Regions from separate parts of the Helicovermis profundi genome, predicted to be linked through region 1. Evidence: a T-box and tRNA genes for the amino acid it is inferred to sense, from the RefSeq annotation. Region 1 holds a T-box; the other holds one or more tRNA genes.

The links. A T-box is a leader RNA that pairs with one kind of tRNA and senses whether it is charged. The one in region 1 lies ahead of asnS (asparagine--tRNA ligase), so its partner is inferred to be a tRNA-Asn.
Region 2: it has a tRNA-Asn gene. The T-box ahead of asnS (asparagine--tRNA ligase) is inferred to sense a tRNA for this amino acid. The anticodon was not compared.

The regions. Positions count from the first base shown of each region.
Region 1 is NZ_AP028654.1:1,455,862-1,462,092, reverse strand. Features, by position in the region: gene ftcD (glutamate formimidoyltransferase) at 1-93, opposite strand, end outside; gene AACH12_RS06425 (MgtC/SapB family protein) at 239-904, shown strand; gene AACH12_RS06420 (patatin-like phospholipase family protein) at 989-1,813, opposite strand; gene asnS (asparagine--tRNA ligase) at 1,941-3,332, opposite strand; T-box leader at 3,535-3,755, opposite strand; gene AACH12_RS06410 (GGDEF domain-containing protein) at 3,872-5,077, shown strand; gene AACH12_RS06405 (aldehyde dehydrogenase) at 5,153-6,231, opposite strand, start outside.
Region 2 is NZ_AP028654.1:2,700,065-2,706,295, forward strand. Features, by position in the region: gene aroC (chorismate synthase) at 1-743, opposite strand, end outside; gene aroB (3-dehydroquinate synthase) at 798-1,910, opposite strand; tRNA gene AACH12_RS12265 (tRNA-Phe) at 2,151-2,226, opposite strand; tRNA gene AACH12_RS12270 (tRNA-Ser) at 2,232-2,320, opposite strand; tRNA gene AACH12_RS12275 (tRNA-Arg) at 2,329-2,405, opposite strand; tRNA gene AACH12_RS12280 (tRNA-Gly) at 2,412-2,486, opposite strand; tRNA gene AACH12_RS12285 (tRNA-Leu) at 2,518-2,601, opposite strand; tRNA gene AACH12_RS12290 (tRNA-Val) at 2,620-2,695, opposite strand; tRNA gene AACH12_RS12295 (tRNA-Glu) at 2,734-2,808, opposite strand; tRNA gene AACH12_RS12300 (tRNA-Asn) at 2,824-2,898, opposite strand; rRNA gene rrf (5S ribosomal RNA) at 2,905-3,021, opposite strand; rRNA gene AACH12_RS12310 (23S ribosomal RNA) at 3,127-6,052, opposite strand.

The DNA.
Region 1 (6,231 bases):
TCTAAAACAATCCAAAATTTGTTCAATTACTTTTAAATCTCTACCTTCGCTAAAATTTGGAACACATTCAATTACCTTAGTTAAATCAGCCATAATAACCTCCACAAATTTGTAATTTATAAATACATTTTACCATATAAACGATATATTTTTCTCGTCTATTTTTCATCTAATATGAGATATTTTCATCAAAATAGGGTATTATATATATATACATATATAAAGGGGGCAATTTCATATGGATATATCAAATTATGAGATTTTCTTAAGAATACTTCTCGCATGCATTTTTGGCGGTCTAATAGGTTTTGAAAGAGAAAGCATAAATAGACCTGCAGGATTTAGAACACATATACTAGTCTGCCTCGGCGCTACAATTGTAATGATTTCAGACCTTACTCTGCTAAAAGAATATGGTAGCATATCTAGCATTGACCCTGGACGTTATGGTGCACAAGTAATTTCTGGAATTGGTTTCCTTGGAGCTGGTACAATTATTAAGGAAGGATTTAGTGTAAAGGGATTAACAACCGCTGCAAGTCTTTGGGCTGTTGCTTGTCTAGGTTTAGCACTTGGTGCTGGACATTATTTAATTGCAATTAGCTCAACTCTTTTAATTTTTATTATATTAGAAACATTTGCACGTTTTGAATATAAGTTTCAAAAAAACAAAAGACAACTTGTTATTTTTATACACACTTCTAATACACCAGGTCAACTTGGAAAAATCGGCACAGCAATCGGAAAACACAATGCCAAAGTAAAAAATATTGCTATGACAGCTATGAACGACAATGTTGCAGAATTAAAACTTTATGTAAATTATCCAAAAAACTGTGACCCCGTTCGTATTATTGAATCCATAATTGAAATTGACGGTATATACAGTGTAAATCCAGAATAATAATCTAAAAAAAGCTAAAACAAATTTATTTATTTGTTTTAGCTTTTTTTATTTACTATGAAAATTGCATATTTAACGAATTTTTTAATTGTACAAAGCTGCTTTTATTTCATCAATTTGTTCACGTGCTGCCTCTTCGCCAAGTTTTATAAAATTCTCCATCTTTGATGATGAATAAAATCTAAATATTTCTCTCCAATTTCTAAAATTAAATTCTTGATGTTCAAAAACCTTTATTACAATATCAGAGTTCTCTTTAATAATTTTCTCTCTATTATTTATAAGAGGTATATATATTGCCCTATACATCATACTAAATATATTAATTTTATCAATTTGTCTACTCAAATGTCCATCAAGTGAAATAGAAATAACTATCCCTTCATTTCCTACTTCATCTCTACATACATCTGCTGGTATGCTATCAAGTAGACCACCATCCACGTAAAAACACTCTCCTATTTTAACCGGTTTATACATACCAGGAAAAGCAGAAGACGCAGTAACCGCATTTTTAAGATTTCCAGATGAAAAAACGTGTAATTTTCCAGTATTTAAATTAGTAGCGATAATTTTCATAGGAAGATTTAAATCTTCAATATTAATATTTCCACATAAATCACTTATAATATTACCAAAATTTCTTTGCGATAAAATTGCTTTTTTACTAATCGTTGGTCTAAACCAACTTAATCTTTTTACTATTTCACTAAATTTATTTAAAATTATTTCACTCTTTATACCATTTGCAATTAATGCACCAATCATTGAACCCGCACTACAAGTTGCAATAAAATCTATTGGAATATTATTTTCTCTTAGAACATTGATAACGCCAATATGAGCAAAGCTTTTTGCACCTCCACCTCCAAAAGCAATTCCTACCTTTTTAATTCCTTCTTCATTCAATAAACTATCCACCTATTTTTATTTTTAATACTACTAACAAAACTTCGTAATATAATATTATACCTTATATTTTTGTATTATTGTAGTTTTTATTTTGTAACATTTATCTAGGTAGATTTTGCTATTACTAAAATTCAGCGTTTTTAACTGTCCTTGGAAAAGGTACTACATCTCTAATATTTGTCATACCCGTCAAATACATAATTGCTCTTTCGAATCCGAGACCAAAGCCTGCATGATGAACACCACCAAATTTTCTTAAATCTAAATACCACCAATAATCGTCTTTATTTAATCCCATTTCTTCAATCCTAGCTTCTAAAACATCCAGTCTTTCTTCCCTTTGCGAGCCGCCAATTAATTCACCAATACCTGGAACTAACATATCCATTGCTGCTACTGTTTTATTATCATCATTTACGCGCATATAAAAGGCTTTTATTTCTTTTGGGTAATCTGTTAAAAAAACTGGTTTATTGTAAATTTCTTCCGTAATATATCTTTCATGCTCAGTTTGTAAATCACATCCCCAAAATACGGGATATTCAAATTTTTTATCAGATTTTTGAAGCAGTTCAACAGCTTCAGTATAAGTAACTCTTGCAAAATCAGAGCTAATAACATTGTTAAGTCTTTCAATTAAACCTTTATCAATTCTTGCATTGAAAAAATTAATTTCTTCAGGACATTTATCCATAACATATTTAATAACATATTTAATCATATCTTCAGCCAAATCCATATCATCATTTAAATCTGCAAATGATATTTCAGGTTCAACCATCCAAAATTCAGCAGCATGTCTACCTGTATTAGAATTTTCAGCCCTAAAAGTGGGACCAAAAGTATATACATTTCTAAAAGCAAGGGCAAATGTCTCTGCTTCTAATTGACCACTTACTGTAAGATTTGTCTCTTTTCCAAAAAAATCAAAAGAGTTATCAATTTTACCATTTTCGTCTTTTGGAATATTGTAAAGATCCTGAGTTGTTACTCTGAACATTTCGCCTGCACCTTCGCAATCGCTACCTGTAATTATTGGAGTATGTGTATACACAAAACGTCTATCTTGAAAAAAAGAATGAATTGCGTGTGCTGCAACCGATCTAACTCTAAACACTGCCGAAAAAGTATTACTTCTAGGTCTTAAGTGAGCAATAGTTCTTAAATATTCAAATGTATGTCTTTTCTTTTGAAGTGGATAGCTTGATAAAGAAAGTCCTTCCAAAACAATTTCAGCGGCTTTAAGCTCAAAAGGTTGCTTGCTACCTGGTGTAAGAACTAATCTTCCTTTGACAATAATTGAAGTTGATATAGGATATTTTGCAACTTCTTTAAAATTCGAAAGATTTTCTTCAAAAACTATTTGAATACTATTAAAAAACGTACCATCATTTAATTCAATAAATCCAAAATTTTTAGACGCTCTTATTGTTCTAATCCAACCAGAAACCTCAATTTCTTTTTCACTATAGTCACTAGGACTCGCAAATATATCTTTTAATAAAGTGTTTTTCATAATTCCTCCTTCTAAATAATTAGCAAATAAATGAATTTCTTGGATTCAGAGGGGGTTTTTACTCCCACTGAATCTTAGAAAACATAATCCAGGGCCTTTTTAGAGTTCTTTATCCCACACTTTTTTAAGAAGTAGGGGGTATTAGAACTCTAAGGCATCGGATAAATGTGTTAATAGGTATAAAAAAAAAGCCCTTTATACTATTTGGGACGAAAAATTCGCGGTACCACCCAATTTGTCTAAAGACCTCTCACTCTCAGAATTACTAAGAACTACTATAACGTGTAGAAAACGCCAAAGCCTACTACTATTTCGACTAGGAACTCCAAGATGTTCTTCACAGTAAAATTATTATTAGGCTCACACCTTTCCCTAACTCTCTTAAAATAAATTTAAAGTTACTCTTCTCTTCATTGCTTTTAATGAACATATTATATATTAACTAATTAAAATTGTAAAGATTTTTTAACAATAATAGTTAATCTTATTTATTCTAAATAATTATGTTATAATTTAATAAAAAAGAGAGAGGTGAACAAATGGAATTTAATATTACATCAATTTTAAATCAATTTTTTATTATTGTTATTTCCTATAATATTTTTTCAGCCTTATCACTATTCAAACTACCAAATAAAGAACAATTATGTGCCGTTTCCTATGTTCCTGCACTGCTTATTATTTCTTTTTTACCGGTTTTACACACCGATGTCAACTACTATGATATACTCCCAATCGCGATTACTTTAACAATAATACTAAAAATTATAATAATTTTATTTAAAAAGGATATTATAGTTAAAAATTTTGTATTTATTAATATTGTTATTGGTGTTTTAATACTAATTAATCCAGTTTATAATATGCTTTTTCAACAAGTAGCAGGAAATATTATATATACTTCTATAAGTATCATTTTTATTATTGGTTATTTTGTTCTTAATTCAAAAAATAAAAATATAAAAAATTCATATAAAATTTTTCTTCCGCTAATAGCAATTATAATTTCTAGTACATTACAATTTCATAATTTAATTTTTCTTTCTTATATTTTACTATATATTTTTATTTATTTAGAAATAAAAACTAATAAACTCTTAAGTATTTTATATATTAATAATTATGAATCAAAATTCAAGAAAATAGAAACCGACTTTCATTTTGAAGTACAAAAAGCAGCTAAAACTAGAACATTTCATGTTGAAAGAATTAAAGACCATATGGCTGAGGTAAATAAACTTGATCATCTTACTAAGGCTTTAACAAGAAAGGCTATTGTAAATGCAATTGATTTACTAACTATGTCTAAAAATACAGAGAAATTTGTTTTTTTAATGTTTGATATAGACAAATTCAAACATGTTAACGATACTTATGGGCATATCCAAGGTGATGTATGTTTAAAACTTGTCGCTACTATCGCCAAACAAAATCTTAGAGAAATTGACTTTTTAGGTCGTTATGGTGGAGATGAATTTATTATTGTGCTACCTAACCAAGATTTAAAAACCGGATTACTTGTTGCAAACCGCTTTAGAGAAAAAGTATCAGAAACAACAAATCCAAACTTTACAATTTCTGTCGGCGCAAGCATTTATCCTTGGGATGGTAAAACTTTTAAAGAACTACTAGATGTCGCTGATAAAGGCTTGTATTTATCAAAAGAACACGGGAGAAACTCCGTAAATTACGACGGATATGTAAACCTTAAAAATTTAGAACCTAAAAATTCCAAGACAAAATAATTCTATAAAAATACCCTATAGAATAGACAATTAAAAAAGTCTAGCCAATAGGGTATTTTTATTTATTTATATAAATCACTTTATTAGTTTTCTTAATATTTTAATTTTGTTATTAGTGTATGGATGATATTTTAAACTAGGATCAATTTTTGTAGATTTTTTCATAATTATCTTTTCATTACTAAGTGCATAAAAGGTGCTTTGACCATGATATTTTCCCATACCACTTTTCCCTACCCCACCAAAAGGTAGGTTGTTGTTCGAAACATGTGAAACAGTATCGTTTATACAACCTCCTCCAAAACTCAAAGAATCTAATACAAAATCTTCATGTAATTTAGAGTTGGTAAATAAATAAAGTGCAAGTGGAGAATCTTTTCTTTTAAGATTTTCTATAATTTTATTAATATCTTCATATTCTATAATTGGAAGCAAGGGCCCAAACACCTCAGAATCCATAATACTACTATTCCAATCTACTTTATCAATTAATGTGAATCCAATTTTAAGATTATCTTTATTATAATTACCACCGAATAAAATTCTTCCTTCCTCCAATAAATTAATCAATCTATCAAAATGGCTATCATTAACTATTTTAGGATACTCAGAATTTTGAGTCATATCGTTACCAAATATTTTTAAGGTAAAATTACTAATTTCTTCTATTAATTTTGATTTTACTGATTTATGAACATACACATAATCAGGAGCAACGCAGGTTTGTCCTGCATTCAAAGTTTTTCCCCACACTATTCTCTTTGCAGCAATTTGAATATTGGCTGTTTCATCAACAATACACGGACTCTTACCACCAAGTTCTAAGGTAAGTGGAACTAAATTCTCAGAAGCCAATTTCATAACATGCTTTCCAACTGACTGACTTCCTGTAAAGAATATATGGTCAAATGACTTTCTTAAAAGAGTATTTGATAATTCTCTATCACCGCGTACAAGATAAATATATTCATTTTTAAAATAATTATTAATAATTTTTTCAAGCACATCTGCAACATGCGGTGTTTTTTCACTTGGTTTTAGAACATTGCAATTACCTGCAGCAATAGATCCAATTAGTGGCATTAATAAAAGTTGTACAGGATAGTTCCAAGGACTAATAATATAGACAACACCCTTTGGTTCATACATAATAT
Region 2 (6,231 bases), 1.2 Mb from region 1:
TTTACAGCTGGAATCGAAAAAGCTAAATTTGATATTTTTCCTTCTACTGAATCAAAATATGGGCTACCAAGTCCTGGTGGTACATTAAAAGCAACACATTGAACTCTTCCTCCAACAGAATTACCAGCTTCACTAGCTTTAATTATTGCTTTTTTCATATCTTCCATTATCTCTTTCTCAAATACTGGAAATTCATTATCTGAAATTTTTTTAAAAATTTCAGAATTCAACATTTTCCCTTTTACATTTTCTGATTTCACATTAGAGATTTGAGTTATTACAGAAAAAATATCAATATTAAGTTTTTTTAAAGCCAATTTCGCAATTGCTCCCGCAAACACAATTGGTGCAGTTATTCTCCCTGAAAAATGTCCTCCACCTCTATAATCATTAAATCCTTTATATTTTACAAATCCCGAATAATCAGCATGACCCGGTCTCATAAAATCTTTAGTTTTTTCATAATCTTTTGAGTGTTGACTTGTATTTTCAATTATAACTGTTAATGGTGTTCCAGTACTTTTTCCATTGAAAACTCCAGATATAATATTTGGAATATCATCTTCTTTTCGTTTTGTTGAAAATTTATCTTTACCAGGCTTTCTTCTATTTAATTCTGATTTTATAAAATTCATATCAATTTCTACTCCAGATGGAAAACCATCTATTGTAATACCTATTGCTTTACCATGTGATTCTCCAAATAAACTTAACTTTATTTTGCTACTCCATATTCCACTCATCATACACCACCCAAGTTTTGTATTATAATAACAATCTCTATATTCTGAAATACTCTAATTTTCGCTGTACTTATCGATTAGATAGTTATCAAATTTTTCTAAAAATTCGTCTAAACTCATTTTAAATATAATAGCTTTCCTAGCATTATTAATTACAATAATATTAACACTCTCATTAAAAAATTTTTTATCATTTCTCACTACATTATTAAAAAATTTTCTATCTAATCTCACAGTTTTACTAAATCCAAATTTATCTAAAACACTCCTTATTTCACCACTATAATCAATTTTAACAAGACCTTTTTTATACGCAAATTCACTTATTATAAACATACCTTCAGCAATTGCTTGACCATGAGTAATAACACCATACCCATATTGTTTTTCAATGACATGTCCTATAGTATGTCCGAAATTAAGTATCATCCTTTCACCTTTATCATACATATCATTTTCTACAAAATATTTTTTTATTAATAAAGATTTCTCTATTATTTCACTATATTTTTTTGAAATTTCTTTCACATTTTCTAAATTCATAAGCAATTTTCCAAGACTATCATCATATATATAACTATATTTAATAATTTCTCCTAACCCATCTTTTATTTGTTCAATACTAAGAGTCTTTAAAAATTCTGTATCAACAATAACTAATTTTGGATTATAGAAGGCTCCTACTAAGTTTTTACCTTCTTCAATATTTACTGCTACTTTACCACCTACACTACTATCAACTTGAGATAAAAGTGTCGTAGGGATTTGAATAAAATTAATACCTCGTAAAAAACTTGAAGCCACAAATCCTACAATATCACCAACTACTCCACCCCCAAGTGCAATAATTGTATCATCCCTTCTTATATTATACTTAGCAAGTTTAGAATATAAAAATTCACAAGTAGTCAAGTTTTTACTTGTTTCTCCATTTTTCATTACTATCTTTTTTACTAAATAATTATTTTTTGTTAAATGATTTTCTATTTTACTATAGTATAACGATTCAACAATATCATCAGTTATTATAACTATTTTTTTGCTCTTTGTGACCTTCTTAATATATAAAATACTTTTTTCGAATATATTATTTCCTAAAATAATATTATAATCATCATTTGTATTAATGTTTATAATTTTTATTTTATTTTTTTCATTATTCACCATAGAAATTGCCACCTTTTTCAACTTATTTTATATGTGTTTCAAACAGAATAACAGTTTTATAGGTTTTTATCAATACTTTTATTTTATATGCTATTTATATTCAACTATTTTTAGTATTTGAAAAAAAATCTAGGTTCTCAAATTTAGTAAATCGCTTAATTTAAATTCATATACCCAATCAATTTATATATATTTGGATATAACAAAAAGTCTGTTTACATTATGTAAACAGACTTTTTTTGGTGCCCAGAGGCGGAATCGAACCACCGACACGGGGATTTTCAGTCCCCTGCTCTACCGACTGAGCTATCTGGGCAAAACTGGCGGAGAGGGAGGGATTCGAACCCTCGTGGGCTTGCACCCTAACGGTTTTCAAGACCGCCCCGTTATGACCACTTCGGTACCTCTCCAAAAAAAATGGTGCAACCGCGGGGATTCGAACCCAGGACCTACGCCTTAGAAGGGCGTTGCTCTATCCAGCTGAGCTACGGATGCACATTTTGGAGCAGAAGACGAGATTTGAACTCGCGACCCTCGCCTTGGCAAGGCGATGCTCTACCACTGAGCCACTTCTGCACATTATTAAATTTATACTAATTAAAACTAATGGTGCGGGTGGAGGGACTTGAACCCCCACGTACAAGACACTAGATCCTAAGTCTAGCGCGTCTGCCAATTCCGCCACACCCGCATGTGGATATAAAATTAATGGTGGGAGTAACAGGGCTCGAACCTGTGACCCCCTGCTTGTAAGGCAGATGCTCTCCCAGCTGAGCTATACTCCCACATTTGTTTCATTTTGCTAGGATGTTTCTTATATAAATGGTGACTCCTAGGGGAATTGAACCCCTGTTACCGCCGTGAAAGGGCGGTGTCTTAACCGCTTGACCAAGGAGCCCTAAGATTAATGAGTTGGCTCCAAGGGTGGGGCTCGAACCCACAGCCTATCGGTTAACAGCCGATTGCTCCACCATTGAGCTACCTTGGAACAAATAACTAGCAACGACCTACTCTCCCAGGGGACTGCTCCCCAAGTACCATCGGCGCTAAGAAGCTTAACTTCTGTGTTCGGTATGGGTACAGGTGTAGCCTTCTTGCCATCATCACTAGATTCATTTGCTACAATTTACTTCATTCATTGAATTACTCGTAAATTCTATCAAATATTTTTGGAATTGTTCTTCCAAAACTGCATATGGATTAAACGTTTTTTCTTGTGGTCAAGACCTCGACCTATTAGTATCTATCAGCTTCATACATTGCTGCACTTTCACCCTAGACCTATCAACCAGATTTTCTACCTGGGGTCTTACTCACTTGAAGTGATGGGAAATCTTATCTTAAGAGGGGCTTCGCGCTTAGATGCCTTCAGCGCTTATCCTTTCCATACTTAGCTACTCAGCTATGCTCTTGGCAGAACAACTGATACACCATTGGTATGTCCATCCCGGTCCTCTCGTACTAAGGACAGATTCTCTCAAATTTCCTGCGCCCACAGCGGATAGGGACCGAACTGTCTCACGACGTTCTGAACCCAGCTCGCGTGCCTCTTTAATGGGCGAACAGCCCAACCCTTGGGACCTAATTCAGCCCCAGGATGAGACGAGCCGACATCGAGGTGCCAAACCTCCCCGTCGATGTGGACTCTTGGGGGAGATAAGCCTGTTATCCCCGGGGTAGCTTTTATCCGTTGAGCGACGGCCCTTCCATTCGGTACCGCCGGATCACTAAGTCCTACTTTCGTACTTGCTCGACCTGTATGTCTCGCAATCAAGCTCCCTTCTGCCTTTGCACTCTTTGAATGATTTCCAACCATTCTGAGGGAACCTTTGAGCGCCTCCGTTACTCTTTGGGAGGCGACCGCCCCAGTCAAACTGCCCGCCTGACATTGTCCCTGTACCGGATCACGGTACCAGGTTAGAACGCTGATATACAAAGGGTGGTATCCCAAAGGCGACTCCTCACAAACTGGCGTTCATGTATCACAGTCTCCCACCTATTCTGTACATTATATATCAAAGTCCAGCGCCAAGCTGCAGTAAAGCTCCACGGGGTCTTTCCGTCCTGCTGCGGGTAACCGGCATCTTTACCGGTACTACAATTTCACCGAGTCTATTGTTGAGACAGCGCCCAAATCGTTACGCCTTTCGTGCGGGTCGGAACTTACCCGACAAGGAATTTCGCTACCTTAGGACCGTTATAGTTACGGCCGCCGTTTACTGGGGCTTCGATTCAATGCCTCGCTTACGCTAACATCTCCTCATAACCTTCCAGCACCGGGCAGGCGTCAGCCCCTATACTTCATCTTTCGATTTAGCAGAGACCTGTGTTTTTGGTAAACAGTCGCTTGGGCCTATTCTCTGCGGCCGACCTTAGCTCTGAACCTAGATCGGCACCCCTTCTCCCGAAGTTACGGGGTCATTTTGCCGAGTTCCTTAACAATAGTTATCTCGCTCACCTTAGTATTCTCTACCTACCTACCTGTGTCGGTTTACGGTACAGGCACCTTTTATCTAAATAGCGGCTTTTCTTGACAGTGTGAAATCAGTTACTTCGTTACTTGTTTTTCACTCCCCATCACACATCATATGAACAATACGCCGGATTTACCTAACATATCTAACTCTGTGCTTGGACGTACTCTTCCATTCGTACGCTTAACCTATCCTTCTGTGTCACCACTTCTTTCATACAATAAACGGTGGTACAGGAATCTTTACCTGTTGTCCATCGACTACGACTTTCGTCCTCGCCTTAGGTCCTGACTTACCCTGAGCGGACGAACCTTCCTCAGGAACCCTTAGGTTTTCGGTGGGCAGGATTCTCACCTGCCTCTCGCTACTCATGCCAACATTCTCTCTTCTGCAAAGTCCACAGCTCCTTACGGTACTGCTTCGCTCCATGCAGAATGCTCCCCTACCCATATACGATAGTATATGCCAAAGCTTCGGTAGTAGATTTTAGCCCCGGTAATTTTCGGCGCACAATCACTCGACTAGTGAGCTATTACGCACTCTTTAAATGAGTGGCTGCTTCTAAGCCAACATCCTAGTTGTCTAAGCAACTGCACATCCTTTCCCACTTAATCTACATTTTGGGACCTTAGCTGTTGGTCTGGGCTGTTTCCCTTTCGACCACGAATCTTATCATACGTAGTCTGACTCCTAAATTAAAGATTCCGGCATTCGGAGTTTGATAGGCTTCGGTAGTCGGTGAAAACCCCTAGGCCATTCAGTGCTCTACCTCCGGATCTCATCATTTAAGGCTAGCCCTAAAGCTATTTCGGGGAGAACCAGCTATCTCCGAGTTCGATTGGAATTTCTCCGCTATCCACAAGTCATCCCAACCTTTTTCAACAGATATGGGTTCGGGCCTCCACAAAATTTTACTTTTGCTTCACCCTGCTCATGGATAGGTCACCCGGTTTCGGGTCTACGACATGCAACTAAGACGCCCTCTTAAGACTCGCTTTCGCTTCGGCTCCTTGTCTTAAACAATTAACCTCGCTACATATCGTAACTCGTTGGCCCGTTCTACAAAAAGTACCCGGTTGTTCTCATATGGAACTTCCGGTGCTTGTAAACATAGGGTTTCAGGTTCTTTTCACTCCCCTCCCGGGGTTCTTTTCACCTTTCCCTCACGGTACTATTCTCTATCGGTCACTAGGTAGTATTTAGCCTTGGGAGATGGTCCTCCCTGTTTCCCACAAAGTTTCACGTGCTCCGTGGTACTCTGGATTAGAGTCGCGGGTCTTCATCTTTCGCCTACTGGACTTTCACCATCTTCGGTTCGCATTCCCATACGATTCGGCTAGATTACCTCCATCACTTTATTCTCTATCCTCAACCCCGACTTCCGTAGATGTCGGTTTGGGCTCTTCCCCGTTCGCTCGCCGCTACTTAGGGAATCGATTTTTCTTTCTCTTCCTTCAGGTACTTAGATGTTTCAGTTCCCTGAGTTTCCTTCTCATAACCTATTTATTCAGTTATGGATGACTAGTTATTACACTAGCCGGGTTTCCCCATTCGGACATTTCCGGATCTACACTCGCTTGCAGCTCCCCGAAACTTTTCGCAGCTTACCACGTCCTTCATCGGCTCCTAGTGCCAAGGCATCCGCCCTATGCTCTTATTCTCTTGACCTTTTTTTTATTACAATTTACTTCGTATTTCTTCGTCATCTTCTTTACTCGGCACACTCACGTATAAAATACGCTTCATTCGCCTCATTCATAGATTCCTTGAACTACTCGTAAATTCTAATAAAAACCTTTTTTCATTATAATTTCCTTCGCTCTACTTCGCCAACTTCTTCACTCGGC